DNA from 3 places in the Peribacillus sp. NJ4 genome. Region 2 is predicted to be linked to each of the others. Evidence: riboswitches for the same ligand, from Rfam matches in the RefSeq annotation. Region 2 holds a riboswitch; each other region holds the start of a gene.
What was found. A riboswitch is a leader RNA that binds a small molecule or an ion and turns the genes downstream of it on or off. The one in region 2 is predicted to bind S-adenosylmethionine.

Region 1 (9,922 bases), 240 kb from region 2:
TACAAGCATCCCAGATCTTTGCAGTTCTCTTCCCAACTAAAGGCCATATCAAATTCCTAGCGACTTATGCAGGTAAAAATGCACAGAAAGCATTCTGTGCATTTTTGCTTTCATTTGAAATCATAACTTTCCAGAACCCGATTCGTAATGAGTTGATACCCTTTTTCATTCGGATGTATCTTATCACTGAAATACTCTGTTTTCTTTTTATTTTCAAAAAGATCATTTGTAGGAATGAATACCATCCGATCATCCTTTTCCGCTATTCTCTTTATTGCTTGGTTATAATCTAGAATGTGTTTTTCAAGTTTTTCATTGTCTTTAATTGGGCTATATAGCCCTACTACCAGTATATCCGCTTTATCGTTTGCCTTTATCAGGGTTGATATAATCTTATCCAGATGGTTGATATACTCCCGTTTACCATCATCGATTTTTCGGTCACTTATTTTCTCCAAGTTCCCGCCGTTACTATTGATCAAGTCATTCGTTCCAATATAAACGATGAAAGTATCGGCTTTATCAAGTTTCGTTTTAATGCGGTAATCATCAAGCTGCTTCATTACCCCATCCGTTTCCTGACCTTTTATACCGTAATTCCAAAAACTCACTTTTTGTTCCGATTCCGGATTATTCAATTCATCCTCCAGACCGTCTACATATCCTTCCCCGTCCTTATCCCCTTTTCCATAGGTTAACGAATCTCCAAAAGCCATCACCCTTTGTACATCTTTCGCTTCCGAGGCTTGAAATTTATATGCCGCGAAACAAATTATTAGTACAATAATTAATAAACCTGCTATTTTTTTCATTTGCTTCTCCTTTTGTCTATTTACTATGAAGTATTTAATCTTTTAAATACCCAAAAATCTGTAGTCCTAACATATAAAATGAATTGTCAGATAAAGAGCAAAGAGTGTATGATAGTATAAAACTTTCAATGGATTGGGTTTCATTCACCGTCCCTTAATAAAAAACCGGCGATACCCTTTATTCTGGAGATAGAATATAGATAGGAGTTTAAATCATGGAAGAGCACATAGAGTTTAGAGAGGCAGAACTATCGGACTTACCCAGGATCGTTGAAATATATAATTCGACAATTGCTTCAAGAATGGTCACGGCGGATACGGAACCTGTATCCGTACAATCGAGGGTTACATGGTTTGAGGAACATGATTCAGAAAGTCGACCGCTATTTATCATTATTATAGAAGGGGAAACTGCTGGATGGATGAGCTTTCAATCGTTCTATGGGCGGCCGGCCTATAATTCCACGGCTGAAATCAGCATTTATATTGATGATTATTTCCGGGGAAAAGGAATCGGACAAATTTCGATTCAAAAGGCAATTGATGTTAGCCCAAAATTAGGGGTGAAGACTCTATTAGGTTTCATTTTTGCCCACAATGCACCAAGCCTGAAGCTTTTTTCCAAATTCGGGTTTGAAAAATGGGCACATTTACCTCAAGTTGCCGAGCTGGATGGCATTGAACGAGATTTGATCATTCTTGGTAAACGTGTCGATATTTAAATATATTTATTTAAAAGCTATTGCCTTGTGTAGTAGCTTTTTTCTCTGATTAAACGAGGACGAAATAGTGAATTTAGAAATACCTATATACTCTCTGGAGGGAAAAATATTCAGATTCTCTTTTATTTGTCAACGCATTTAACAGCGCATCCAATTCTTGACTTGCTTGAACAGTTAGAAGACTTGTAAAACCATAAACTGCTGCCAATTTGATCATTTCCTCTCTCTTTTCTTCTACTTTTTCTATAGTTACCTTCCGACAAATCATATAAACACCTCCTAATTTTTCAATATTTTTACACTTTCATCATAATGAAACTCGTAGTTAAAATCAACTATTTTCCGGAAATTAAATGTGTTATTTCATAGGTTAAATGTGACAAAAAGCCTATTTCAGTCTCTAATTATGTATATTTTGTGACATCCTATATATAAACCTAAATAAAAAAAGCATCCACAAGTGTGATACATTGCGAATGCTTACATCATATCCCTATCCCACGAACCCAAAATATAGTCTATCGCTTACTATGTCATCCATTCCGAAGGAGACTCGTTATTAGGTCTATTTATAACAATCTTATATTCATCTTCAAGTACTTTTAACGGGGCATCGTAAAGGTGCCTTTCATCAGAGGTTTTGTATACTCCATTGGCCAATAACTCTTCAATAAGCTTTGCCTTCCTCTGTTCAATCCTCTTAAATAATTCCGCCATGTAAATGGCTCCTTTCCTAGTCATCATAAAGCCTGCTTCTAGTTGAGCTAAACTGTATTAACTGGTTTGATTTTCACCAAATTATATATACCTTTATTATTATGTCACTAAACGTTATTCCGCAAAAATAAAAGCCTCTTCTAATTCAAGAAGAGGCTGACAGTGTCCGTACGGCTCTTCTTATCTTCCAAGCATATGCTTGTTGGATTTAGCACAGTTCCCAAAATGGGTCTGCTGCCGAGGTTTCTTTGGGCCAAGTCCCTCCACCTCTCTGGATAAGAATTCAATATATAATTGATGTAGACATGATTTTATCCCAATAATCATCAAATGTCAATTACCTGGATCTCCCTTTTTTCCTGAGCCATAAAGGATTCCCTCTTTCAAATACGGGTTGCATTTTCTTGTCTTTCTGATATGATGTCAGTAATTACATACAATTCACACCACTAGGGGAGTCTTTTTTAAGACTGAGATGGAATTAGTTCCGGACCCTTTGAACCTGAACCGGCTCATACCGGCGGAGGGAAGTGGATGATATCGTCCATTTACAGACTTTATCCATCTACCCCGTTCCGTATTCAGGAGCGGGTTTTTTTATTGGGTGTAAACAGGGGGATCCATCTAAAGGAGGATGAACAATGGAGAATACTAAATTAGAAACATTCAGTGATAGACTTCATGGACGGGCAAAAGAGATTTGGAAAAGGAACCATTCACATCCCTTTGTCCAGGCAATTGGAAACGGCACACTTCCTGAAAAGAAATTTGCCTATTACCTGAAGCAGGACTATATCTATCTCATGGATTATTCCAAGCTCTTTGCTTTAGGTGTCATCAAAGCTCATAATATCGAAACCATGGCAAAGTTTGCGAGTATTTTAAATGAAACCCTTCAAGTTGAAATGGATATCCATCGGCATTATGCTTCAGAATTCGGAATCAGCTCCAAGGAATTGGAAGATACAGAACCCACACCAACCACTCTAGCCTATACGGGTTACATGCTAAATGCAGCTCAGCATGGGACTTTGGCAGACCTGATAGCCTGTCTCCTACCATGTGCTTGGGATTATTATGAGATCGGTTTGCTATTGAAAGAACAAAATGGTGAAGCATTGGAAAACAATCGCTACTCTGATTGGATAAGGTCATATTCATCTCCTGAATTCGGTGAAGCACACAAGTGGCTGATTGCTTTGTTGGAAGAATTAACTGAAGGCATGCCCGAAAAGGAACTTCTTAGATTAGAAAAGCACTTTTTGGTGACTTCCCGATATGAATATTTATTCTGGGATATGGTTCAAAATGAGCAGGATTGGCCACTGTAGGTCGTTGATATGATGAATCCAATCAAGAAATTGACATTGACCGCCATGATTACGGCTATAACGACTTTAACCAGTTCATTTATTTTCATCCCCGCCGGATTTGCAAAAGTCTTTCCTATTCAACATCTGGCAAATGTCCTGACAGCCGTATTATTGGGACCTGCTTATGCGGTAACACAAGCTTTTTTAGTTTCCATCATTAGAAACATGTCTGGTACCGGTTCAATTTTCGCCTTTCCTGGCAGCATGATCGGTGCACTTTTGGCTGCCGTCGTATATCGAAAAACACAAAGCTTAAAATTCGCTTGTTTAGGGGAAGTGATCGGGACCGGCATTTTCGGTTCCCTAGCCTGTTATCCACTTGCAATCCTCCTATTGGGAGAAAAAGCTGCTCTTTTTGGTTTTTTACCAGCTTTTATGCTTAGTTCATTCGCAGGTGCGATTTTAGCTTTCATATTACTTAAAATACTTCTAAAAAATAATTATATGAAGGGGTTTTTTTATGAAAACAGCATTAACCATCGCAGGCTCTGATTCAGGGGGCGGTGCTGGAATACAAGCTGATTTAAAAACATTTTCTGCACATGGGGTCTTTGGAATGTCAGCAATCACAGCCGTAACCGCACAAAATACAATGGAAGTGCGTTCAATTCAGGCCATCGATACAGCTATCATTTCGGATCAAATTGCAGCCATTTTTGAAGATATTCGTGTCAATGCAGTAAAAATAGGTATGCTTGGATCAAAAGAAATAGTGGAAACAGTCGCTGCGTCCCTTAAAACATTCTTACCTGACATCGTTATCCTTGATCCTGTCATGATTTCCAAAAGCGGCCACCATTTGCTCGACGAAAAAGCCGTCTCTGCCTTAAAAACGGAATTGCTTCCGCTTGCAACCCTTGCAACCCCAAATGTACCAGAAGCGGAAGTTCTTACTGGCTTGTCGATTCGAACGAAACAAGATTTTTACAGGGCATGCATATCCATACAAGAACTGGGCCCTAAAGCCGTTTTACTTAAAGGGGGCCATGCAGCGGGAAATCCAAATGATCTCTTTTATGATGGGACTGACTTCCACTGGATAAAGGGAGAACGCATTCATACAAAAAACACACATGGTACAGGCTGTACCCTGTCATCCGCCATTACATCCAACCTGGCAAATGGACTGACATTGCTGGAGTCGATCGAACAGGCCAAGATCTATATTTCTGAAGCCATTCGTAATAGCTTTTCAATCGGTAAGGGTCATGGACCTGTCCACCATTTTCATTCATTTTCAAAAAAAGAACGGAGTGAATTAATATGAAGGTTCCTGCAGCCGATTTATTCGTGAGGGTAAGAGAAGGAAAACCACTCGTTCACCAAATCACCAACTTTGTTACGGTCAACGACTGTGCAAATGCCACCCTTGCCATCGGTGGTTCGCCTGTTATGACATCGAGCCCAAGAGAAGTGGCGGATATGGTCAAATTAGCAGATGCATTGGTCCTTAATTTCGGTACGATTGATGATAAAGTCTTGGAAGCAATGGAGATTGCCGGTAAGACGGCAAATGCCCTGGATATCCCGGTCATTTTGGACCCGGTGGGAGTGGGTGCCACCGCCTATCGGACAGAGCAAGTCACAGAACTCCTACGTAAGGTTAATTTCCAAATCATTCGCGGAAATGCGAGTGAGATCCATCGATTGATGGGTGGGGATATCGTTACACGGGGGGTGGATTCGGGGGAACTTGCGATTAGCAATGCGGAGCTGGCTGCACAAGCGGCAAATAAATTGAATAGTGTCGTCGTGGTCAGCGGGGCGAAGGATGCTGTTAGTGATGGAAAACATACGTCCATAATCGACAACGGGAACCTCCTTTTAACAAATGTTACAGGTACCGGATGCATGGCCACTGCTCTTATCGGAACCTTTTCCGGAGTCACGGACGATTTCTATGCTGCTGCAGTTGCCGGTATCTCTACCATGAGCATTTCAGGGGAACTGGCTGCTGGAAAACTTCAAGAAGATGAAGGAACAGGCACGTTTCGTGTGAGATTAATCGATGCAATATCAAGAATGAATAAGGAAACCTGGATGCATGAGGTGAAAATAAATGAAGAAATCCAAAATTGATTTAAGCTTATATTTAGTTACGGAAGAGTCCATAGCAATAGAAGATTTGACCAAAATCATTACAGAATCGGTTTCAGGAGGAGTCTCGATCGTACAACTTAGAGAAAAAAACAATTCCTCCCTTTCCTTTTATAAAAAAGCTTATGCATTAAAACAGTTATTGAACGAGCTGTCCATTCCCCTTATCATTAACGACCGGGTAGATATAGCACTTGCTGTTGCAGCTGACGGAATTCATATTGGGCAAGATGACCTTCCACTGCCTGTCATCAAACAAATGGTTCCTGACGATATGATTATCGGGGTATCAGTCTCCACTCTTGAAGAAGCAATCGAAGCCGAACGAAATGGAGCAGATTATATCGGAGTCGGTTCCGTTTTCCCTACGAAGACCAAACAAGATGCAACGCTAATGGCAATTGAAGATCTGGAGGAAATTTGCCGCAGCGTATCGATTCCCGCCGTTGCCATCGGGGGTATAACTGCCGATAACATTTCCTCGCTTTCTGATAGCGGGCTATCCGGAACGGCAGTCGTTTCAGCCATCATGAATGCTGATAGTCCGAAGACTGCCTCCGAATTCCTTTTAAAAATAATAAAAGACTTTAAATAACGAAATGAGGGGACTGAATTCAGTCCCCTCCCTTATGTTTATGTCAAAACGGTATTCTTAGTTTCCTTCCCAAAAGCTACGGCAACGGCCCCCACTAGAATAGCAATCGTAAATATGGTGAAAATCGTTGAAATCGGAGTATCGGCAGCAACTAAATACCCTACAAGCAATGGACCCAGGACACCGCCAATCCTGCCGATGCCAGCAGCTAAACCAGCACCTGTGCCACGAACTGCAGTTGGATACTGCTCAGGTGTATACGCATAAAGCGCACCCCATGCCCCTAGGTTGAAGAAAGATAGGAACATTCCAGAAACTATCAGTGGTGCCAACCCCTCTGCCGATCCAAAGAAAAAGGCACTGATGGCCGTTCCGATTAAGTATGTGATCAAAACGAATTTACGCCCCATCTTCTCTATCAGCCATGCAGCTGAAAAATAGCCTGGAAGCTGTGCAAGCGTCATGATCAAAACATATTCAAAGCTTTGAATCATACTGAATCCTTTTAGGACCATCACACTTGGCAGCCATAAAAACATCCCATAATAAGAAAAGACCACGGAAAACCACAGAATCCACAGTACAAGGGTCTGGCGGGAGTATTCCTTTTTCCAGACACTTTTCATATTGCTTAATACAGATGGTCTCTGCTTTTTTTCAAGTTCCGTATACTTCGGTGAATCCGGCAGTTTCAAGCGCAGATACAGTGCATATAAAGCGGGAACGGCGCTCAATAACAATGCAACCCGCCAACCATAAGCAGGAATGATGAAATAGGAAATGAGTGCTGCCAATATCCAGCCAACCGCCCAAAAACTTTCAAGAAGAACGACGACCCTTCCCCTTTTACTAGCTTCAACACTTTCAGAGACCAATGTCGAGGCGACCGGAAGTTCTCCTCCGAGTCCCATTCCAATCAAAAATCGCAATATCAAGAACAAGCTGAGTGTACTGACTGCTGCAGACACGCCACTTGCAATTGAAAACAATAATAAAGTAATGATAAAGACATTCTTCCGTCCGACCTTGTCAGCCATTGCACCAAAGAAAACGGCTCCAACAGCCATACCTATAGAGTTAATGCTCCCAATCCAGCCAACCTGTTCACTGGTTAAGTTCCATTCTTGTTTCAAAGCAACAATAATGAAAGAAAGCATACCGACATCAAGTGCATCGAACATCCATCCAAGACCCGCAACACCAAGTAATTTACGCTGCGATATCGTTTTCGCATTATTTCCCATATATTCCTCCTGATGAACTTTAGACCTTCTAGTTATTTTATCCTTATTCATTTTAACTATTAACTTTCATTTTTGCTATAGTAATTACACATGTCATGACAAAAAAATACTTCATTTTTAAAATGATAAAGAAATCTTGGATATTCTGTCGAATGTTATAGATTGAATATTCCCTTTTTTTCATTTATTATAAAAATTGGCATAAATCATAGCGTTATCAATAAGTCATCATGTTTTGCCCAAGTTAATCATTTTATTCAGGAGGGTAATTATGACAAATCTAACGTTAGAAGTAAGTGGAAAGCTGCAAAAATTTTTAACAGGACCAAAAAAGCTCTATATTAATGGTCAGTTTGTGGAAAGTGCTTCAAAAAAAACCTTCTCCACTCCTAATCCTGCTACAGGACAAAAACTTGCCGATGTTTATGAAGCTGATAAAGAAGATATCGACTTAGCCGTCAAAGCTGCACGCAAAGCATTCGATGAAGGTCCTTGGTCAAGGATGAGCGCGGCTGCACGCAGTAGGCTTATGTATAAACTTGCCGATTTAATGGAAGAAAATAAAACTGAACTTGCTCAATTGGAAACGTTGGATAATGGGAAACCAATCAGTGAAACTACCAATGCCGACATACCTTTAGCTATAGAACATATGAGATATTTTGCTGGCTGGTCCACCAAGATTGTTGGACAGACCATTCCGGTAAGCGGAAATTACTTTAACTACACAAAACACGAGGCTGTTGGTGTTGTCGGCCAAATCATCCCATGGAACTTTCCGCTTCTTATGGCGATGTGGAAACTGGGAGCGGCACTTGCTACAGGTTGTACGGTCATATTAAAGCCTGCTGAGCAAACACCGCTTTCCGCGCTTTACCTGGCTGAATTATTGGCTGAAGCCGGTTTCCCTGATGGAGTCGTCAATATCGTTCCCGGTTTTGGTGAAACCGCTGGACAAGCACTTGTCGACCATCCGCAAGTAAATAAAATTGCATTTACAGGTTCGACCGAAGTTGGAAAATTGATCATGCGCTCCGCTTCATATTCATTGAAACGGGTCACATTGGAACTTGGAGGGAAATCGCCAAACATCATCCTACCTGATGCGGATTTCTCAAAAGCCATCCCTGGAGCTTTGAATGGGGTCATGTTTAACCAAGGGCAGGTATGCTGTGCCGGTTCAAGGGTTTATATTCAAAAGAAACATTATGATAATGTTGTTGCAGATATGGCCAGCCATGCAAAAAACATTAAACAAGGGGCAGGATTGGATCCAAGTACACAAATTGGACCGCTTGTTTCCCAGGAGCAGCAAAATCGGGTAATGGGCTATATTGAAAAAGGGAAAAACGAGGGTGCGGAAGTTCTTGTCGGCGGAAATAAACCGGGTGAACAAGGCTACTTTGTTTCTCCTACTATATTCGCTGGTGTCGAAGAGGATATGACAATTGCTAAAGAAGAGATTTTCGGGCCGGTTATTGCGGCAATGCCTTTCGAGGATTTAGATGATGTCATCAACCGTGCAAATGCCAGTGAATATGGATTGGCAGCCGGCTTATGGACAAGCGATATAGCCAATGCCCATTATGTTGCAGGAAAACTCCGTGCCGGTACAGTGTGGGTGAACTGTTATAACGCGTTCGACGCAGCTTCCCCATTCGGCGGCTACAAACAATCCGGAATCGGACGTGAAATGGGATCTTATGCACTTGACAACTATTCAGAAGTGAAAAGCGTCTGGATCAATTTGGGTAAGTGATTTTTGACTATTAAGAAAGAGGGTCTCAAAGAGGCCCTCTTTCTTTCAGTCCATTGATTCACTGAACCGAATTATTAAATTATTCAACTATTCAAACCTTTTAATAGTCTTTCCTTCTTTAGTTTTGGTAAAATGCAAGATAGACAAAATAGCTGCTGGAGCTTGAGCTGACTCATGTGTGCACACGAGTGTGATTGTCGGTGTTGATGCTAAAGTGGATGAATCAAAACCGATGTAGATTGAATTCAGCTGCTTCCCGGTTGAACTCCTTTATTGAATTTACTATAAAGTTTTTCCACACAACTATGTAAAAAGTTTCTTTTTTATAGAACAATAAGTACAATTATGAATGTAGAAAATGGAAAAGGAGTTTTGAAATGATGAGTGATTTTCAATCGAATTTAGAAAAATATGCAGAACTTGCCGTTAAAGTCGGCGTTAATATCCAACAAGATCAAACCCTGGTCGTTAATACTACATTAGAGGGCGCTGACCTTGTCCGTCTCATTGTAAAGAAAGCATATGAGAACGGTGCGCGTAATGTCATCGTTAATTGGAATGACGATATCATTTCACGTACCAAATATGAACTGGCTCCGGATG
Region 2 (9,922 bases):
GTCACGACCCATATTAAAAGCGGGGGTGTCATCAAAACGGTCGCCGAATTGTTTGGAGATGACGATGAAGCGAAAGAAGTCGAACGAAAGCTATCGGAAGCCGCACTGATTCTAAGTGACAGTATAGAAAAGAACTTGGACGGCATCATTGCAGAAATAGGATTTGATTTTGGATTGGATAAAAAAGGGCAGGTTTGGATGTTTGAAGCCAATTCCAAACCTGGACGTTCCATCTTCTCCCATCCAAAACTCAAGGATTTCGAATTGCTGACCAGAAAGCTAAGCCTTGATTATGCCATTTACCTTACGGAACAGACGATTACGAAATCAATCAGTGTGCCGCGATGAACATTTTTTACGATATCCGCACTGAAAATTGGCACCACACTCATGAGAATGCGGATCTTTTCGCCGGGTCTGCCAAAGAGGAGATCAGCTATAAAAAGGACCATTCGAATCACCCCCTAATTCCTATCACCATATTCCCAGGTAACCGGATGCTTGTCGTCGGAATACTGACTGTTTCCAATCCCAAAAAGGAATCAGGTTTGGGTGGAAACCTGACCCTTTTTCGGGACCTATCCTTATATTTATTGAAACACGGGATTTTGACTTATGCATTCACAGGAAATGCCCTGCATTCCGAGTCGTTGAGAGGGTATGTTTTTTCCTCCACTTCAAACAAATGGATCGAGTGTAAGATGCCGCCCCCTGACATCGTCTATAACCGTATCCCATCGAGGGGCTATGAGGCTTCAGAAGAATTCCAGAGTCTCATCAACCACTTTAAAGAATATCGAATTAACCTTTTCAACCCTTGTTTTATAGATAAATATGTAATGTTCGAAGCATTAACGGAAGACGGGGCCCTCACCACTCACCTCCCCCCCACCATGATCCTGCGGAACAGCGATTGCTTGGATGCTTTCCTAGAAACCCACAGGCATATTTACCTTAAACCATGCAAAGGAAGCCAAGGGAAGGGCATTTATACCATCATCAAAAATCCTGATGGGACACTTTTTTTCAATAGCCTAAAGCATAGTGAGTCCTTTCCGGATTTCACTTCATTCTGGGAAACAAAAAAAAGGGATTTATTAAAAAGAAGCTACCTTGCTCAACAGGCGATCATACCGAAAAAAATTTTTGGTCATCGTTACGATTACCGGATTCTCGTCCATTATGAAAAAGGTTTTTATAAAGTGACCGGCAAAGCAGTAAGGATGTCACAAACTCAGGAAATCACCACCCACACTCCCCGAGGGGGTAAGCTTTTTCCTTATCAAGACCTGCAATCAAGAAGCTTAAATCAAAAATTAGCGAATATCGCCCAAAAATGCGGTGAGACTCTTTCGAAAAAAATCGGGTTTCTCGGAGAATTTTCCATTGATATAGGGGAAGATGAATCGGGTTCGCTCTTCATATACGAAGTGAACTCAAAGCCCATGCAGTTCGATGAAGAGGAAATTGAAGCTAACCGGCTTTTGCATTTAAAAAATCTTTTCATTGAATTGACTTTTTCCAACCTGACAATAAAATGACACCTCCAGCTGCCGTTTTACATTATAATGAAATGAAAGACAGCATATATGGAGGTTATACATATGATCACCCATTTTCAGTGGGCACCACTGCATAAGAATCTGCCAGGATGGAAAATTTCATTTTATTTCAAAAAGGAGGCAATCAAAGCCTTGTACCATAAAGATGGATCCATCGAATGGACAGCCAACCCACCTTCCGAAACAGATGAAACCCAACTCAAAAGCATGATCCATGACTTAATGGTCTACCATGTATATGATTGAGCCCTTTCCCCTTTTTCATTCATTAACCCTCTGAACGGAATAAAAATCCCTCCTTTGCCTAAACTAAAGAAAAAGCTAGGAGGGATTTATTTTGGATAAAGAAAAAATGACATTTTTGAAGGATACCGAATATGATGGCAAGGATTCCGTTTTCCTCGATATCGACCGAATCATCAATGAAGGAATGGCAGGCGGAAATGTGTATGAAGTCGCTAACCTTCAGAACATCGAGGAAGCACATGATTTTTATGATGAAACAGATCCCAATATCAATAAATAAACACTCGTGGGCTCTCTTTTTGGGGAGCTCCACTTAAAAAAAGTGAACTTTCGTTCATGCGTCATATTCCCCACTAACAAATGTTTTTTTATGAAAAGCACCCCCTCCATAAAAAAACAACTTCCCGGATGGAAGTTGTTTGAGTGCAAATTAAATATTACAACATGCTGTCTTCTTGCCTTTTTCCAATTCCCGCACTCTATCCCCCGTAGGCATTTGATATTATGCTAAAAGCATTAATATCTTTCAATATCTATTGTTAATTCAAATAGTTCCATTCTCACTGGCATTCAAAACATTTTCGTTTAATATCGAAGTTATGATATGCTCTGAATCCCATTCATGTCCAGATATCTCGATAAGGGGATAGCGATTCGGTAAAACGACTTGCTGGATTTCATGGACTGTATGCCCTTGATCATGTAAGCGTAAAATTTCACCTTGGAGGTTTTCCAAATAATCGAGTTTATTTCGAAACATTTCCTTTCCGTCAGGCACATGCCCAGCATGGCAGCAAAACACTTCCCCAAAGTCATATCGGAGTAATTTTTTTATGGAATCGATGATGATCGGGACAGACTCTTCCCGTAAGATAAGCTTTGTTTTTGGTGTTACGAAAAGGTCTCCAGAAAAGAGCATGCCAGTGCTGTGATTCAAATACACCATATGGTCCTTCGCATGACCAGGGGTAAAAATCGGCTCCCACGTTTGGGTGCGGGAATGAATGGCCTTGCCTAGCGGCTCAGCCTTAAAGGCGTCTCTTTTTCCCCAAAACATTTTACGATATTCAGGATATTCAGCATCCTTCGCACAAGCATCAACCGACATCGGATGAATGAATATCGGAACCTTTTTATGTTCCTTTATCCAGGCAGCGCCTCCCGTATGGTCCTCATGATAGTGCGTCAGGGCAACTGTTTCGAAGTCTGCGGACTCATAGAATGGAATAAGTCCTTCCAATAAAATCTGTGCGCCAGTATCTATCAATAGCCCATCCGTTAAAAAAACATAAACACTCATCCCCGACTTGACCCCGTCAGGAGTCCCGTGCACACAAACCACATCATTTACCGTCTTAATCTCTATCATGCATTTCCACCCCATCATTGTACAAAAATAGTTTTTTCTCCCTTTTTCACTTTATTATAATAAATGTATTATCTCTTTACCCTTTTGACAAGTAAATAATGGAATATCTGGATGTAAAAGACGGATTATTGACTAAGAGCCCTTTTGACAGGAATGGTTTTAATGAACCGCACGGAACATTATCGACAAAAAACCATCACCAAATCACAGAAACGATTGACATTGTGGAATTTTACAAATATTATAGATTATATTATAAAACTTGAAATATTCTAAAATAATAGTTTACTTATCAAGAGTGACGGAGGGATCAGGCCCTGTGATGTCCGGCAACCGCCCTTCGGGAACGGTGCCACTTCCTGCAGAATGTTTGCATTCTGAAAGATAAGACGAGATATAATTTCGCTGCCTCTTTCTGAATGATAGAGGCAGTTTTTTATGTTTAAGGGGGAAGGATCATGATTGAAATCCGTTCAGTCCGAAAGGAATACATCACGAAGAAAAACCGAGTTATCGGAGTGGATAACGTATCTTTAACCATTCAAAAAGGCGAAGTGTATGGAATTGTCGGCTACAGCGGAGCTGGAAAAAGCTCATTACTCCGCTGCTTGAATTTGCTTGAGCGTCCGACAGCCGGAAATATCATCATTGACGGCATTGATTTAACCTCTTTATCAAGTAAAGAGCTTCGTAAACAACGTCAAAAAATCGGAATGATATTTCAACACTTTTCCCTGGTCAGTTCAAAAACCGTTTATGAAAATGTCGCTTTCGCCTTAAAGGCCGCGCATCAATCGAAGGACGCCATCAGGTTACGTGTATTGGAATTGCTGGAAATCGTAGGGCTCAGTGATAAAAAAGATGTCTATCCGGCACAGCTTAGCGGTGGACAGAAGCAACGGGTCGGCATAGCCCGGGCCTTAGCAAATGACCCCACCGTACTGTTATGTGATGAAGCGACTTCAGCCCTTGATCCAACAACAACAAAAGCGATTTTACAGTTATTAAAAAAAATAAGCAGGGAGCTCGGGATCACCATCGTGTTGATTACACATGAAATGGAAGTGGTCAAAGAACTATGCCACCGAGTCGCCGTCATGCAGGATGGGCGGGTAATTGAAGAAGGTTCCGTTTATGAAATATTTTCACAGCCAAAGCAGGAGTTAACGAAGCAATTCATCAGCAGTGTATTGGATTTCGAACTTCCCTCACATTTGATTGAGGGAAGTAAAGGAACGATTATTAAAATTCAATTCGAAGGGCAAACCGCCGGTGAATCGATTCTCTCCGACGCTCTCCAATCCCATTCAGTAAAGGGGAATATCCTGCACGGTAAAATTGAGTATATTCAGGATGTCCCTTTAGGCATCTTGATCATTGAGTTAATCGGTGAGGCCGCTGAAATTCATTCGGCATTGGAATATATAAAAAATCGTTCCAGTTCTGCGGAGGTGTTAAAACATGTCATTTCTTGATTCCATCGTCAATATTTTACCTGATCTTAATAAAGCCTTTCTTGAAACGATTTATATGGTCGGCGTTTCCCTTGCGGTAGCCCTTTTGATAGGTTTACCACTTGGAGTATTGCTGTTTACGACAACCAGGAATTTATTCTTTGAAAATAGCGTCGTGAATCGATCACTCGGTTTCGCAGTCAATATTGTCCGTTCAATCCCGTTCATCATTCTCTTGGTCGCCCTCCTTCCTTTAACGGAACTGCTTACTGGATCGACGATAGGGCCAAGAGCGGCTTCTGTTTCCCTGTCCGTATCCGCGATACCTTTTTTTGCAAGGATCGTGGAATCGGCATTACGTGAAATAGACAAAGGAGTGATTGAAGCTGCAATTGCCGTGGGGGCCACTCCATGGATGATCATTAAGGATGTACTTCTTCCGGAGGCAAAACCGGGAATCATTCAGGGGCTGACATTAACGACCATTTCACTGATCGGTTACTCAGCAATGGCAGGGACAATCGGCGGAGGTGGAATTGGTGACCTGGCCATCAGGTACGGTTATTACCGTTATGACAACACGGTCATGATCACGACGATCGTCGTGTTGATCTGCCTTGTACAAATCATTCAAATGGTTGGTGACAAAGCCTCATACTTAGTTAACAAACGATAGAATCAGTCATTTTTTCAATGATTCAATACATATCATTTCAGGAGGAATTTCAAATGAAGAAAATAGCTTCGTTATTATCAGTCTGTGCACTTGCCCTTGGCTTGTCAGCTTGCGGAAGCGATGATGCATCCCCAAAAACTGAAGACAAAAAAGAATTGAAGATCGGGGCGACTACCGGGCCATACGCCGATATGGTTAAAGAAGCAATCCAGCCAGGTCTGGAAGATCTCGGTTACAAAATAGAGATCGTAGAGTTCACCGACTATATCCAGCCGAATAAGTCGCTTGGCAACAACTCAATCGACGCCAACCTATTCCAGCATAAAGTGTACATGGATAACTTCGCTAAAGAAAATGATCTAACGCTTTCCGACCTTATCATAGTTCCAACAGCACCAATGGGCATATACTCGAACAAATATAAATCGTTGAAAGAAATTAAAGACGGTACATCCCTTGCATTGCCCAATGATCCGGTTAACCTTGCACGTGCACTTAAAGTGCTGGTGGATGAAGAATTGATTGAGGTTGACCCAGATGTCGACCCTTTAAAAATATCTGAAAAGGATGTAACGGAAAATCCAAAAAACATCCAATTTAAGCCATTGGAATCCGCTCAATTGCCCCGCGCAACAGACAGTGTTGACCTATCAGCTGTCCCTGGTAATTTCGCTCTCGCAGCGAAAATGGACCTCCAGGATGCCCTTGTTTTAGAAAAGATGCCAGATATGTATCGAAACGTTGTTGCAGTGAATACAAAAGATGTAGACGCTCAATTTGCCAAGGATATTAAATCAGTAGTGGAATCCGCCCAGTTTGAAAAAGTGATTGATAGCAAATTTGCCGGATTCGGAAAACCAGATTGGATGAAATGATCAAATAATCGAGGCCTGCTTTCCCTTTTCAGGGAAACAGGCCTTTACATTAAGGAGAACGAATATGAATACCCTACTGGAAGTCCGCAGCGGCCCAGCCTATTATGCCTGTAAAGCTAATGTCCTTGAAACACTGGAAGCAAAACTGAGTAAAGCGAACATTCGTAAAGTGCTCGTTATTCATGGAAGAAAATCATGGAAAGTTGCTGAACCATTTTTTCCTTCTTTCGAAAATATTGAGACGATTTTTTTCACATACGACGGGGAATGCAGTGACCCGGAAATTGAACGCGTCAAGAAGTCAGCTCTTGAACAAGGTGTGGATGCATTAATCGGCATTGGAGGCGGTAAGCTGCTCGATCTCGCCAAATCGGCCGGAAACTCGCTTCAAAAGGAAATCATCCTCATTCCAACCCTGGCTTCCACCTGCGCTGCCTGGACACCGTTAAGTGTCATTTATGATGATAATGGTTCCTATGTCCGCTATGATATTCATGAAAAAAGCGCTTGGATGTTATTTATCGAACCGGGAATTCTATTGGATTCGCCTATTGGCTATTTACGGGCAGGAATCGGCGATACATTGGCGAAATGGTATGAGGGCAATGCACTGGTCGAAAAACTTGCCACAAAGTCCGTTTGTATTGAATTGGCACATATGGCCGCAAGGCAATGTCAGGAAGTATTATTGACATATGGCGAGGAAGCCCTAGCGGATTTGGAAAAGGGCAAATGGACAGACGCACTAAAGCGTGTAATTGAAACGAACATCATCACCAGTGGTCTAGTTGGCGGCTTTGGTGACCAGTACCTGCGCATTGCCGGTGCCCACTCCATTCATAATGGCATGACTTCCATTACGCAAACTCATCATTTACTTCACGGGGAAAAAGTGGCTTATGGCATTTTAGTCCAGCTTATGTTGGAAGGGAAATTCTCAGAAATAAAACAATTACTTCCATTCTACCAGGTGCTTAAACTGCCTATGACATTGTTTGATATTGGTCTGACGGTTGAACATAGGGCGGAACTTCAAGAGATTGCAGCCCACTCTGTCAAAGAAGGGGAAGGCATCCATCTTCTTTTCCCTGATATTAACCGGGAAAAAGTGACAGCAGCCATGGAAAACCTTGAAGTCCTCACAACCCACGCAAGCACATCCATGGACTGAAAAAGCGATGGGGTTTTTCCCCATCGCTTTTTAATACATAAAGGAATCAAATCATAACATTGCTTGTTTCAAATCACCCTTTTCTCTATGCACCTATCATTAAACATAATGTGGTGCCAATCCTTCAGTCTAATAAAAGAAGCTTTCATCAGACAGTCTGTTTCCATAATCGAAGGAGATCACTTTCATGTTGTCTGTGGATACCAGCTTTTCTATCAGCTGACTCTGGTCGGTTCTTTTCCCAATCCCAAATATCTTCGAGTGTTTCAGAAAGCGGACGGAATGTTAGTCCATTATTGATGGCTTTATTGTTATCAAAAGCCAAAAATCCATTCAAAGGTTCCTTGGCTCCTGGAAAAGGGAACTCTTCCGGTATCCATAAAGGCATCTCTCCCCACGGTTCGACTTTATTGTCCATCAAGAACTTTTCAGATACCCATGTAAAGGCAGCATTGCTTCTTGTCACCTTTTTACAGTCTTCAAGTAAACGACCCATAGTTAGAGTGTAATCCGGTCCCACGGCGTTATATGCACCTGTCATACTTTTTTCTATCATTTGTATGATCCATTGAGCTAAGTCCCTTGCATCGATAAATTGGATTGGACGGCCAGGGCGTCCCGGGGATAAAACTTCTCCCCCTTCCGCTATTCTCTTAAGCCAGTATGGCAAACGGTCAGTGTAATCATATGGACCTACTATTTGGCCAGCACGAATTGACAAGACTTTCCCCGGCAGTTCTTTTTCAGCTGCTTTTTCGCTCAATGATTTTAGCGGACCATAATATTCCCCGTATATCGGTCCAGCCGTTCCACGGGTGATTTCTTCTACTTTTTCATCATTTAGTGTATGAACCGCTCCATTTTCATCAATGCCCGGTTTGCTTGGATCCTTATAAACTGAGCAGCTTGAAATATATGTATAATGTTTAACCTGATTCAGTAATCTGCAAGATTTCTCTACAGTTCGAGGGATAAAACCCGATGTGTCAATGACTGCATCCCAATGTCTTTCCTTCAACATTTCCAGATCCCCGTCGCGGTCCCCTCTTAATTGTTCGATTTCGCCAAAAACATCAGGGTTGCTTCCACGATTAAAAAGTGTGACATCATGCCCTTTCTCAATCGCAGCTTTAACTAAATACCGGCCTATAAACCGTGTACCACCCAATATTAAAATGTTCATACAATCGCCTCCTCTTAAACGATATTCCATAAAGCATACGCAAAACCCTTGCCTAAAATTAACAATACTTTCAACTTTTCTTTCAACTCGCTTTTTAACCATGAATTTGCGTTACCGGAATGATTTGACCTTGTCAGGTGGTTTTTCTTAAAAACTAGTAATATTCTTAATCTTTTGCACTTTATTCTTTTTCGCTATAATGATATGGATATGAAGAAAGAAGGTGGAGACGATGCTTGAAAATCTTAAACAAAAATTCCCGAATACTATTACCAATAAAATGGATACTGATGAAATTTCTGAATATGTTTGGTTCGAAGACTCTAGAAGTATACTTGGGATTCCCCGTTCAGAAATCACAACAGAAGAAATCCGTTTATTGGAACTGCTATTTGCTCCTTCCATAAACCCAAATAACCCAAAAACGTATCAAGACGTATCATGGAAAACTTTTTTATCCGAACCGAATGCACCATTGCCCTTAACAAGCTGGGAGAATGTTCGATTCATTCATTTCAAGCTGACTCATGCTGATTTTTCCATCTCCGATTTTGAAGACGCCTTCCTCGCTTTCGTTCCATCTGACGCAGCATTGGTCTGGGAAAATGAAACGTCAGGAATCTTAATTGAAACGGACAAGGATGAATCTTTATCAAATAATGAACTAATCGCCATTTCTTCCACGCTTGAAAGTGACTTTTATGTAAAGACACGTATGTTCACCGGGCGCTTTCACCCTGTAAATCAAGACCTTCATCATCACAGGAACCAGGAGAAAAAATGTTTTGATTTGGCACAAGTGCATCTGCCGGATCTAAAGGTTGCTAATTTGGCAGACATCATCCCCCACTCATTAATAAATGACCCTTCCGTTACGAATGCAAGGTGGTATATCAATGAGATTCTCGGCAAGACCAAGCAGGATACTGAACTTATCAAAACGATCAAAACGTATATCGAATGTAATTCCAATGCCACCTATGCCGCCAAACAGCTTTATATACATCGGAACAGCTTACAATACCGGATAGATAAATTCTCTGAAAGAACTGGTCTCGATATTAGGAACTTTCGTCACGCCTTGACTGCGTACTTGATTCTTTTACTGAATGAATAATTTTCATTACAAACAGGGGTTTTTTTCCTTTTTTGTGCAATGTGCCCATACTTTTTTCTAAACTGATAGCTTAGACTATATTTAATTGGTACAAGTAATCAAGAGTTTAAAAGGGGGATTTTTCATGGCAGAGTTAGTATTAGATCATATATTCAAGATTTATGATAAAAAGGTGACAGCTGTTAAAGACTTCAACCTTCGTGTTGCCGATAAGGAATTCATAGTTTTTGTGGGACCTTCAGGCTGCGGCAAATCGACGACTTTACGGA
Region 3 (9,922 bases), 1.1 Mb from region 2:
TGTTTCATTACCTACATGTTTAATTGTTCTACTCCTCGGCATTTTGTATTTTTTCATTCACGATAATCCGAAGATAGAATCCGCTTTCATATCGATTAGAGCTTCCATAGTGGCCATCATCGCATATGCGGCTATCAAGATAGGAAAAACGGCTATTGTTGACAAATCAACTTTCTGTATTTTGATAGTTGGAATCCCAGTCCTTTTCTTCGTTCACCCTGTTTTGGCTATATTAGCAGGAGCTATAACAGGTATTGTGACCATCTCTATTAAGAGGAAATTAGGTTTCGATGTCAAGATGGACCGAAAAGAAAAGAAAATAGAAGAAAATGATTTCGAATACTTCATGGGTGCTGGCATATAGGTTCCATGAAAGATCAAAGTTATTTTCTGAAGGATCTAGGAATAAACGGTCTAACTAATTTTCAAGAAAGTGTGTGATGTATAATAATGGAATTGTGGGAGTTGTTTAGCACCTTCTTTATTATCGGCTTTGTATCGTTTGGAGGCGGATACGCCATGATTCCGGTAATAGAATCGGAAGTCTTACAGCATGGGTGGATGACGACGCAACAATTTACCGATGTAATCGCTATTTCCGGCATGTCTCCCGGGCCTATCACCACCAATAGTGCCATTCTCGTAGGCTATTCGACTGCTGGATTAGCAGGAGCCATATCATCCGTTCTCGGAATCTTGCTTCCTGCCATTATACTCGTAACCGTTATAGCCACCTTCTTCAGCAAATTGAATCATTATCCAGTTATTCAATCGATGTTTTATGGATTAAGACCCATTGTCACTAGTTTAATCCTCTTTGCAGCTATCAGCTTTGCACTTTCCAATCATTTGATAGCCCTGAACTTTTCATGGCATACGATAAGCTTATTACTCGTTTTTGGATTATCGTTATTTGCCCTATTGAAATTACGCTGGCACCCAGCCTATGTCATTATTCTTTCTGGTTTAGTTGGTGTTGTCCTCTATTCATAACGACTAGCTCACACAACCATTATGCGTTGGGTTAATCAATATGAATCGGAATTCCTAAACATTGATAACACTTAAACTGATGGAAGAGCGAGGGTGACATCGCTCTTTTTAATTATTTTTCACCAATGTTTCAATACACCTTACAAAGTAAAACCCTGAATCTAATGATTCAGGGTTTATTTTCATGCTTATTCTCATTATTAAGAAGTACGTTTCTTCGTTTCATTATCTACCGGCTGAAATCGCGGATAACCAATCAAGATGGCTATGACTCCACAAAGGCCAATTAGTATTGGGTAATATGAATACGGCAAGATGCTTATCGGAGAAATATGTGCTACCCCAGCTGCAACAAGCAATTGTGCCCCATATGGAATTAACCCCTGAATGCAGCATGCAAAAACATCAAGCAAGCTCGCCGATTTACGCGGATCAATCCCATACTTTTCAGCAATATTTTTCGCAAGTGGCCCGGCAATGATAATTGATATCGTGTTATTTGCCGTGGAAAGGTTCGTCAAACCAACAAGCCCGGCAATGCTGAATTCAGCCCCTTTTTTAGTTTTGCTGTTTCGGGTCACGAGGTGGAGAAGGTAATCGATACCGCCATTATGCTTGATTACAGCTACCATGCCTGCGATTAAAATGGCCAGGAAAGAGATTTCATACATTCCCGCCATCCCTTCTCCGATTTTTTGAATGACACCCAACGGTTGATAACTTCCATCCGCCAAGCCGATAATTCCGGCAAATACGATTCCGATGGATAGGACCAGGAACACATTGACACCTGCCAATGCAGTGATCAATACACAAAGATATGGAAGGATCTTCACCCAATTATAAGAATGTTGAGTGATGGCCGCTTGTTCACCCATTGTTAAAATTCCAAGGATGACACATGTGATGATGGCCGCAGGTAAAACAATGAAAAAATTCACTTTGAACTTATCCTTCATTTTCGTTCCCTGCGTACGAACTGCAGCGATTGTCGTATCTGAAATGAAGGAAAGGTTATCCCCAAACATCGCACCACCAATAACGGCCGCCATTGAAAAGGCAAGCGAAATATCGGTTTGCTCGCTAATTCCCACCCCAATAGGTGCTAGTGCTACAATCGTTCCCATGCTCGTCCCCATGGATAGAGAGATAAAGCAAGCGATGATGAAAATCCCTACCATTAATAGATTTTGCGGAAAAACCGCTAAGGCAAGGTTCACCGTAGATTCAACTGCCCCCATGCCATTTGCAACTTCGGCAAAAGCGCCTGCCAAAAGGAAAATGATAACCATTAACATAATATTGGCATCCCCGGCGCCTTTACAGAAAATTTCAACCTTTTGATTGAATGACTCTTTCCGATTCATTGCCAATGCAGCAGCCGATGCAATTGAAATCGCTACAATCACCGGAAAAGAATAAAAATCTTTTGTAATGATTCCGGACCCTATAAATAAAATCAAAAAAACGACAAATGGGATTAATGCCCACGGATTCCCTTTATTGTTTGCACTCATGATGTACACCTCTTTTTATTTTTCCCATGACATGTGTCACAGCACTTATTCTTCTAACATTTTTCGTAAATAACACCTTCATGGAAGCTATAGCTAAAAATACTTTCAGCATAAAAAAGACCTCTTCCATTAAACACAACAAGAAGAGGTCTTTTAATTTATAAAAAACGCCCTCCTTATCTTTCAGGCAAAAATCAGCCTGCTGGATTTGGCACAGCACTCCTATTAAAGTCTGCTGCCGAGACATCTTCGGGCCAGTCCCTCCGTCTCTCTTGATAAGAAGATTTAAATTATATAATGATATTATCAAATGCACCGGTGTCCAAGAGAAAAGAAGCAGGCTGGTAACTTGCTATAACCGCTCCAAGTTTACCTCTGTCCACTTTCGGAAAGTGACATCGAAAGCCTTATTGAAAAGCAAATATAAGAGTACAGCATTTTATGTATTTTCGCAAGGTTTAGTTTAAAAGTATTTCAAATGTGGACCTTAATATTATAAACGGACTTTTACATGTACAGTAAATAAGGTATTTGGGTTAATTGTGATATTTGGATGAAATCTCAAATAATGTCATTTGTCTGGACGGAACTAAAATAAAAAGAGGTCTAAGGACCTCTTAGCAAATTTGTTGTATTAGGTTTGGTGAATTATTTTTAGTTGAGTTCACATCAGTCGATACCTCAAATGCTTCCATTTGTTCAGAATCGAATGATTTTAAATACTGCTGTAGAAAGGCAGGATCATTAATGGATGGATTCAACCAATCTTTTTCATCTTCAGGTTTAAGGATGACAGGCATGCGGTCATGAATGCTGGTCATTAGCTCATTAGGAACGGTTGTTATAACTGAGCACGAATAGATGTTGATTCCTTCTGGAGATTTCCAGGATTCCCAGAGACCTGCCATTCCAAATGGCGCATGATTTTTAAGCTTTATTCGCATGGGTATTTTTCGCCCGGGTTCCTTCTTCCACTCATAAAATGAATCAGCGATTATCAAGCATCGTTTCTTCTTATACGCATTCTTGAAGCTTGCCTTCTCAGCAATGGTTTCCGCTCTGGCATTGATCATTTTGTAGCCCAGTTTTTCATCTTTTGCCCAGAAAGGAATGAGTCCCCACCGAAGGTATCCAAGTCGATTCCTTGCTCCGTCATTAATGACGGATAGCACGGAGTGGGAAGGTGCAATATTGTAGCTGAATTGGTATTCTTCATCAAAAGGTCCTTGAATATTAAACCGTTCTTTTATTTCTTCAATGTCCGTGAAAAGCGTGAAACGTCCGCACATAATATCGCCTACCGTTTTAGGATTTATTACAGTGTAACAAATGGGACGGGCAGGTACAAATCAGCGTTCTAAAATCCTGATGTCGGTAAATGGTTGATTAAATAATTCGCTGGAAATCAAAAGTGTGCCCAGGACTTCTCTCTCATCTTCAGCTTTAATGATTTCTGACAAAATTAAGGTACTGCCATTCCTGACCGTTACATTATATTCATTCATAGAATCCCCCTCATTAGGCTAGATGGTTGTTATTATAAACCAAAAACCCACAAGTATCATTATTGACCTTTAGTAGAGTCGTAGTTAATCCACTAATGATGAGTCTATATAGGAGTACACCGCTATTTACATATACATAAAAAAGACTGTCCATGAATGATCACAGACAGTCTGGTCAACAGGTTTTTCACTTCAACAAATTTTTACCGGTGATGATAATGGGGATAGCAAAAAGGTCGATGAGTAATGCCTCTTGTTATTCCGTGGGAGTTACCCATAATCCATGTCCATTTATTATTTAAAATTCAGCAAAACCTCATTTATTAAATGTGCTGCCAATGTAACCGTTTTATTATTTTCGTCCAACGAAGGATTCACTTCCGAGATATCAAAGGAGAGGATCTTTTCATTTGATACGACATGCCTAATAATCGCACGGACCAATTTCGGATTAAGTCCAAACGGAGAGGGTGCACTTACCCCAGGTGCGTAGGCTGAATCAATAACGTCCGTACATAATGTAAGAATAATGAAGTCATTTTTCTTAACGAATTCATTTATCCGCTGCTTGGTTTCATCCATTTCGTTCAATGACAAATCTTCTTCCAATATGTAATCGACCTTATTCCTCTCAGCAGTTTCAAACAGGGCCTTCGTATTTCCCTGTTTCTGAATTCCGACACATAAATATCCACAACTTTGATCCTCGTCCAAAATCTGCTTAAACATCGTTCCTGATGAACTTTCTTTTTCATAAGGCCTCATATCAAAGTGAGCATCAATATTAATGATTCCTAACCTAGCCTTTGGGCCAATGTATTTTCTAATCCCAAGATAATGGCCATAAAAGGTTTCATGTCCTCCGCCAAGTATGATAGGAATCGCTTTACTCTCCAATATTTTGGAAACAGCTGATCCCAGTTGAGTTTGGGCAGCCTCCATCTCTGGACCTTCACACGTTACATTTCCAGCATCCAACAGCTCGGTTTGGGAAGATAAATGACATGGTAATTTTGCCAAGGACTGCCTAATGTGATCAGGACCCTCTGCAGCACCAATCCTGCCTTTATTCCTTTTGACTCCTTCATCACATTTGAAGCCAATCATTCCAAAGGTTCTGGATGCTTCGGAAGAGATGGGTAATTCCAAAATCGGTGCCAAACGCACTCGTTGGTGATATCTAAAGCTGTCCATGTCAGTATGGGAATCAACCCTTCCATTCCAATAATCCAAATTCGGTTTAATATACATAATTTTCTCCTTTATTTTAAAAATTCCGAAATATCTTTTTTAAAAATTATAAATGAGATAATATATAATTACCAATACTAAATTTTAATATATCTATAGTTTAAAGCTATAGAAAGGAGAATATATGGATTTACGCCAACTTCGTTATTTCACTACCATTGTCCAAGAAAAGAATTACTCCCAAGCTGCTAAAATACTACATATATCTCAACCTTCCTTAAGCAATGCCATAATGAAATTGGAAAAAGAAGTTAGTTTGCAGCTTTTGGAACGTAATACAAGGGGGCTAGAGCTTACGGAAGCAGGGGAGATTTTTTATACGAGATCTGTTGACCTGTTAAGAAAATTCAATAATATGCAAGTGGAACTTGAGGAAATGAAAGATGTTGGAAGTGGAACAGTATCAATAGGTTCCATTGAATCATTCAAATTTTGGTTCCCGAAGTTAATCAGGAACTTTAAAGTCAATTATCCTAATATTCATATAAAAGTCAGGGAAATATTAGGGGAAGAGAAAGTTATCGATTCGTTAAATCGGTATAATGTTCATTTCACCATCACGAACCAGCCCATTAATAACGAGGAAATCGTGTCCACCCCCCTATATAATGAAAAATTCATGCTTTTGATCCATAAAGATGATGAGTTAAACAAAAAAGAGTCCATCACTTTCCAAGACCTTGCAAAGAAAGAATTGATCATCAGTACAACTGGATTTCAAACAAGAGATGATATCTTAAAAGCATTTAAGGATGAAAATGCAATTCCCAATATCTTATACGAAATAGAAAGGCTTGAAGCAGCTTGCAGTTTGGTGGAAGAAGGACTTGGGGTTACAATTTTACCGGAAAGCTATATAAAATCCGCTGCAACACTTAATACTGCAATTCGTGCAATAGATTCGAAATCTTTGGAAAGGACTGTTTACCTGGCCTATTTGAAAGATCGATATCTGTCTCCTGCAGTATGTAAGTTAGTAGAAGAAATACTTAGCTTTTTTAAGTGGGATGTTAGGAACGATGCCTAAATGCTGATTCTCTAATTTAACGGAAAAGACACCATTGCTCATTGTGATTTACTTTATATAAAGAAAATACTTTAGACTTCCTGACAATGAGCTAGGTTTCCCACTCATATTTGCAGGAGGTTCATGTGTTTTCACTATCCATATTGTTTTTCCTCACTAATAAATAACGTCCTAACGCTCACACTTCCACGCCAAGTAAAATACTTGTTCAATAAAAATTCATTATAGCATAGCGCTTTTCAGGAAGTTCTTATTCCCTCTGCTTCACATCGCAAGTTATAAAAATACTGGATAAGTTCCTTTTCATTCAGGATAGATTTTTTAAGTCCCTTGTAACGTATGCATCCCAACTCTTCTATCTAACAGAGAAAGAATCTTTATAATCATATCATCTGATTTTAAGGAAATTTCTATTGGTAAATTAAAATATTCTTCAACCGCATTAAAAAAGTCATACTGTGCAAAAATCCCCTCTGCTTTAATCATTTGATGTGCTTATATCCCTATCCTCATAGTTCTGATTTCCATTATAGACATCGTATTCAATACTTTTGGCTTTTCTTATTTCATTTTCTTTTCTGAACATTTCTCTATCAGATGTTATCGTACACATATTTAGGATTTCCTTTTTATCAACAGTAATAAAAGCTCGTCCTAAGCGGTCGTGAGCCTTTCGATAATTCGTAACAGTAAACTGAACTCTATTTGTTAGAGAGTCACAGATAAAACTCTCTAACTTTTTCTTTACTTTACTCCATGGTTGATTACGCAAGTTTTTATTCTCCATTACAGTTTTCAATTTCCACAAAAGTATATTTCTTTCATTATTCTATTCTGCTTGTTAATGAACTGTAGAGGTATATGTTTAAAGAGTCAAAATCTACACAAGTTTAGCCATCTTTATTTTTGCGTTCGGTCACTTCTTGAAATGCTTGTTCACTTGCAGAAAATGATGATGCAAGTAAATGGATAAAGAATTCTTTCAACCGATGTATTTTTGCTTAATTCAATTTTTGAATTTTTACTATCAATTCTCTTAACGACATTCTGAATCCCTCAAAACAAACGTAACATAACCTAAATATAAAAAATATAATCCTCCGGCAAGACTCTTTTTAAGAACCTCTTCGTTCTTTCTTCTTTTGGGTTCACAAAAATTTCTTTAGGCGATCCCTCTTCCACTATGACACCTGCATCCATAAAAATCACTCTGTTTGCAACATCCTTTGCAAAAGACATTTCATGCGTGACGACTAACATCGTAGTTCCTTCTTTGGCAATTTGCTTCATCACCGTCAGTACTTCACCGACCAATTCCGGGTCCAATGCCGAAGTTGGTTCGTCAAATAAAATAATGTCAGGGTTTAAAGCAACCGCTCTCGCAATGCCCACCCTTTGCTGCTGCCCGCCTGAGAGTTCACTAGGGTAAGCATCATATTTTTCTGACAAGCCTACTTTATCCAATGCTTTTTTACCAATCTCATATGCTTCTGCTTTCGCAATCTTCCTTCCAATAACCAGTCCTTCCGTTACATTTTCCAATGCGGTTTTATTAGTGAAAAGATTATAATTTTGAAAAACAAAGGCTATCTTTTGCCTTATTCCATGAATCACTTTTTTAGATGCCGTTTTAAGACTTACATCAATATCTCCAAAAACGGCATGTCCTTGATCTGCTTTTTCAAGAAAGTTAATGCATCGAAGTAAAGTTGTCTTACCTGAACCACTTGGACCCAGAATTACCACCACATCTCCCTTGTCTATATTTAAATCCACACCTTTTAAAATCTCATTCTCACCGAATGATTTATGAATATTTTTAATCTCTAGCATTTCGGCCACACCTCCTCATTTCAGATACTCACAACTTTAAACCTGCTTACTCGTTTTTCATACCTTTTAAACAAGTATTCCACCAAACTACATAAAATTAGGTAAACAAGAAAGATATCAATATATGCTTCAACATAATTGTAGCCAACATTGGCAGCTACCTTGGCTTTTAAAGTGATTTCCTGCAATGACAAAGCATAACCTAATGATGTCGCTTTAATCAGATTGACTGTTGCTGTACATATATTCGGTAATGCAACTACCAATGTCTGTGGAATGATAATTCTTCTAAATGCTTGCACAGTTGTTAATCCGACAGCATACGAAGCTTCAAGCTGCCCCTTGCTCACTGTGCTAATTGCCGAACGAAACACCTCTGTGAGAATAGCTGTCGTATTCAACGAGAAAACAATGAATGCGTACCATATCGGATTTACATCGTATACATTCATTTCGACAGCATACTTTTCAAATATCGAAGTCAGCATTAATGGCACACTGCTATATATAATGAAAATTTGGATAATGACGGGCGTTCCTCTGACAAATGAAACGTATATCTGTGCTAAGCGATTCAATACCGGGATTTGATTTATTCTTGATAAAGCAAGTAAAAACCCTAATGGCAAGGCTATGATCAAAGCAACAATTGTAATGAATAATGCGGTCGGCACCCCCGATAACGCTACAAAAAAGGTTTCCACTAAAAACCTATAATCCAGACCTTCTGACATTCTGTCACCCCTCTATGCAGTTGTTATCACTTGTTTTCCTTTACTGAATGCCTTTTCCAATTTTAAGAACAGTTGTTCAATGGCAATCGACAATGTCCAGTAAATAACCGCCAATGCAAGATAAATTTCTAATGCATGTGTGTTATAGTTCCCAGCGATTATAAGCTCTGCCTTCCCCATGATATCTATCAAGCCGATTGTATATGCTAAAGACCCTTCTTTCATTAATTCAAGTAAGCTGTTACCGAAGTTTGGTAATGCGACTACGAAAGCCTGGGGTAAAATAATTCTCCGGTAAGCTTGCGTATTGCTTAATCCAACGCTTACTGCCGCTTCAAATTGCCCTCTATCAATAGATTCAAGCGATGTTCTGATCACTTCTGACATTGCAGCCGCAAATTGAAGCGAAAAGGTTATGACTACAAATACTGCTTTATCAATATCATTAAGATTTATACCAAAATTCCCTGCAATTGCAGGGATACCATAATAAGTCAAAAAAAGCAGAACTATAGAGGGCGTACATCTCAGTACCGTTGTATATCCATAGGCAATTTTCCTGGCGATTTTACTATTTCCAAGTTTCATGACTGCTAAGATGAAACCTATGATTGTCCCGAACAAGACCGATAGACCCGTAACGATTAATGTTACTTTTAGAAAAGGAACTAACATTGGTACCGACTCTACTATGTAAGCTAAATCAAAGTATTTTTCCATGTTTCACCTCCATCTGCTTTCATTGAAGATTCGAATTTTCAAATCCAATCATTCTATTGAAGGCCAGTACCTAGAAACTTGCCATCTCTTAAAATACCAAGAGTTATCCAAGAAAACCCATATTAAGAAAATGACAAGTCATAACCTTTTGATTGACATTTTAATGCTTGTTTTGCTAAGGACTTCGTTATCTCTCTACAGTTCCCAAAACTTCGAATAAATCCCGGCCATAAAACTTTTTGCTTAACTCATTCGTCTTCTTTTCGTCTTTAATTTTTTTAATCGCTTCATCATAAGCATCTGCGAATTTTTGTTCTTTTTTGTTGAATAATGGCCAGGTTT

Region 1: another riboswitch for S-adenosylmethionine. It lies ahead of QUF94_RS20035 (Fur-regulated basic protein FbpA); the one in region 2 lies ahead of QUF94_RS21285 (methionine ABC transporter ATP-binding protein).
Region 3: another riboswitch for S-adenosylmethionine. It lies ahead of QUF94_RS15655 (Na+/H+ antiporter NhaC family protein); the one in region 2 lies ahead of QUF94_RS21285 (methionine ABC transporter ATP-binding protein).

Annotation. Positions count from the first base shown of each region.
Region 1 covers NZ_JAUCFQ010000001.1:4,028,411-4,038,332, forward strand. The annotation lists gene QUF94_RS20020 (DUF459 domain-containing protein) at 111-812, opposite strand; gene QUF94_RS20025 (GNAT family N-acetyltransferase) at 1,028-1,534, shown strand; gene QUF94_RS20030 (aspartyl-phosphate phosphatase Spo0E family protein) at 1,608-1,802, opposite strand; gene QUF94_RS20035 (Fur-regulated basic protein FbpA) at 2,063-2,251, opposite strand; SAM riboswitch class I at 2,429-2,533, opposite strand; TPP riboswitch at 2,693-2,797, shown strand; gene tenA (thiaminase II) at 2,893-3,582, shown strand; gene thiW (energy coupling factor transporter S component ThiW) at 3,595-4,116, shown strand; gene thiD (bifunctional hydroxymethylpyrimidine kinase/phosphomethylpyrimidine kinase) at 4,085-4,891, shown strand; gene thiM (hydroxyethylthiazole kinase) at 4,888-5,703, shown strand; gene thiE (thiamine phosphate synthase) at 5,684-6,316, shown strand; gene QUF94_RS20065 (MFS transporter) at 6,355-7,560, opposite strand; gene QUF94_RS20070 (aldehyde dehydrogenase family protein) at 7,832-9,319, shown strand; gene QUF94_RS20075 (aminopeptidase) at 9,700-9,922, shown strand, end outside.
Region 2 covers NZ_JAUCFQ010000001.1:4,267,266-4,277,187, forward strand. The annotation lists gene QUF94_RS21260 (YheC/YheD family endospore coat-associated protein) at 1-348, shown strand, start outside; gene QUF94_RS21265 (YheC/YheD family endospore coat-associated protein) at 345-1,541, shown strand; gene QUF94_RS21270 (YheE family protein) at 1,605-1,808, shown strand; gene QUF94_RS21275 (hypothetical protein) at 1,900-2,088, shown strand; gene QUF94_RS21280 (MBL fold metallo-hydrolase) at 2,353-3,177, opposite strand; SAM riboswitch class I at 3,464-3,568, shown strand; gene QUF94_RS21285 (methionine ABC transporter ATP-binding protein) at 3,636-4,652, shown strand; gene QUF94_RS21290 (methionine ABC transporter permease) at 4,639-5,307, shown strand; gene QUF94_RS21295 (MetQ/NlpA family ABC transporter substrate-binding protein) at 5,361-6,182, shown strand; gene QUF94_RS21300 (iron-containing alcohol dehydrogenase family protein) at 6,247-7,353, shown strand; gene QUF94_RS21305 (NAD-dependent epimerase/dehydratase family protein) at 7,502-8,536, opposite strand; gene QUF94_RS21310 (PucR family transcriptional regulator) at 8,769-9,653, shown strand; gene QUF94_RS21315 (ABC transporter ATP-binding protein) at 9,778-9,922, shown strand, end outside.
Region 3 covers NZ_JAUCFQ010000001.1:3,145,008-3,154,929, forward strand. The annotation lists gene QUF94_RS15645 (chromate transporter) at 1-364, shown strand, start outside; gene QUF94_RS15650 (chromate transporter) at 451-993, shown strand; gene QUF94_RS15655 (Na+/H+ antiporter NhaC family protein) at 1,194-2,510, opposite strand; SAM riboswitch class I at 2,684-2,792, opposite strand; gene QUF94_RS15660 (SOS response-associated peptidase) at 3,128-3,799, opposite strand; gene QUF94_RS15665 (hypothetical protein) at 3,860-4,015, opposite strand; gene hutG (formimidoylglutamase) at 4,310-5,266, opposite strand; gene QUF94_RS15675 (LysR family transcriptional regulator) at 5,391-6,293, shown strand; partial or broken gene QUF94_RS28835 (SF0329 family protein) at 6,533-7,080, opposite strand; gene QUF94_RS15690 (amino acid ABC transporter ATP-binding protein) at 7,371-8,126, opposite strand; gene QUF94_RS15695 (amino acid ABC transporter permease) at 8,147-8,860, opposite strand; gene QUF94_RS15700 (amino acid ABC transporter permease) at 8,873-9,580, opposite strand; gene QUF94_RS15705 (transporter substrate-binding domain-containing protein) at 9,768-9,922, opposite strand, start outside.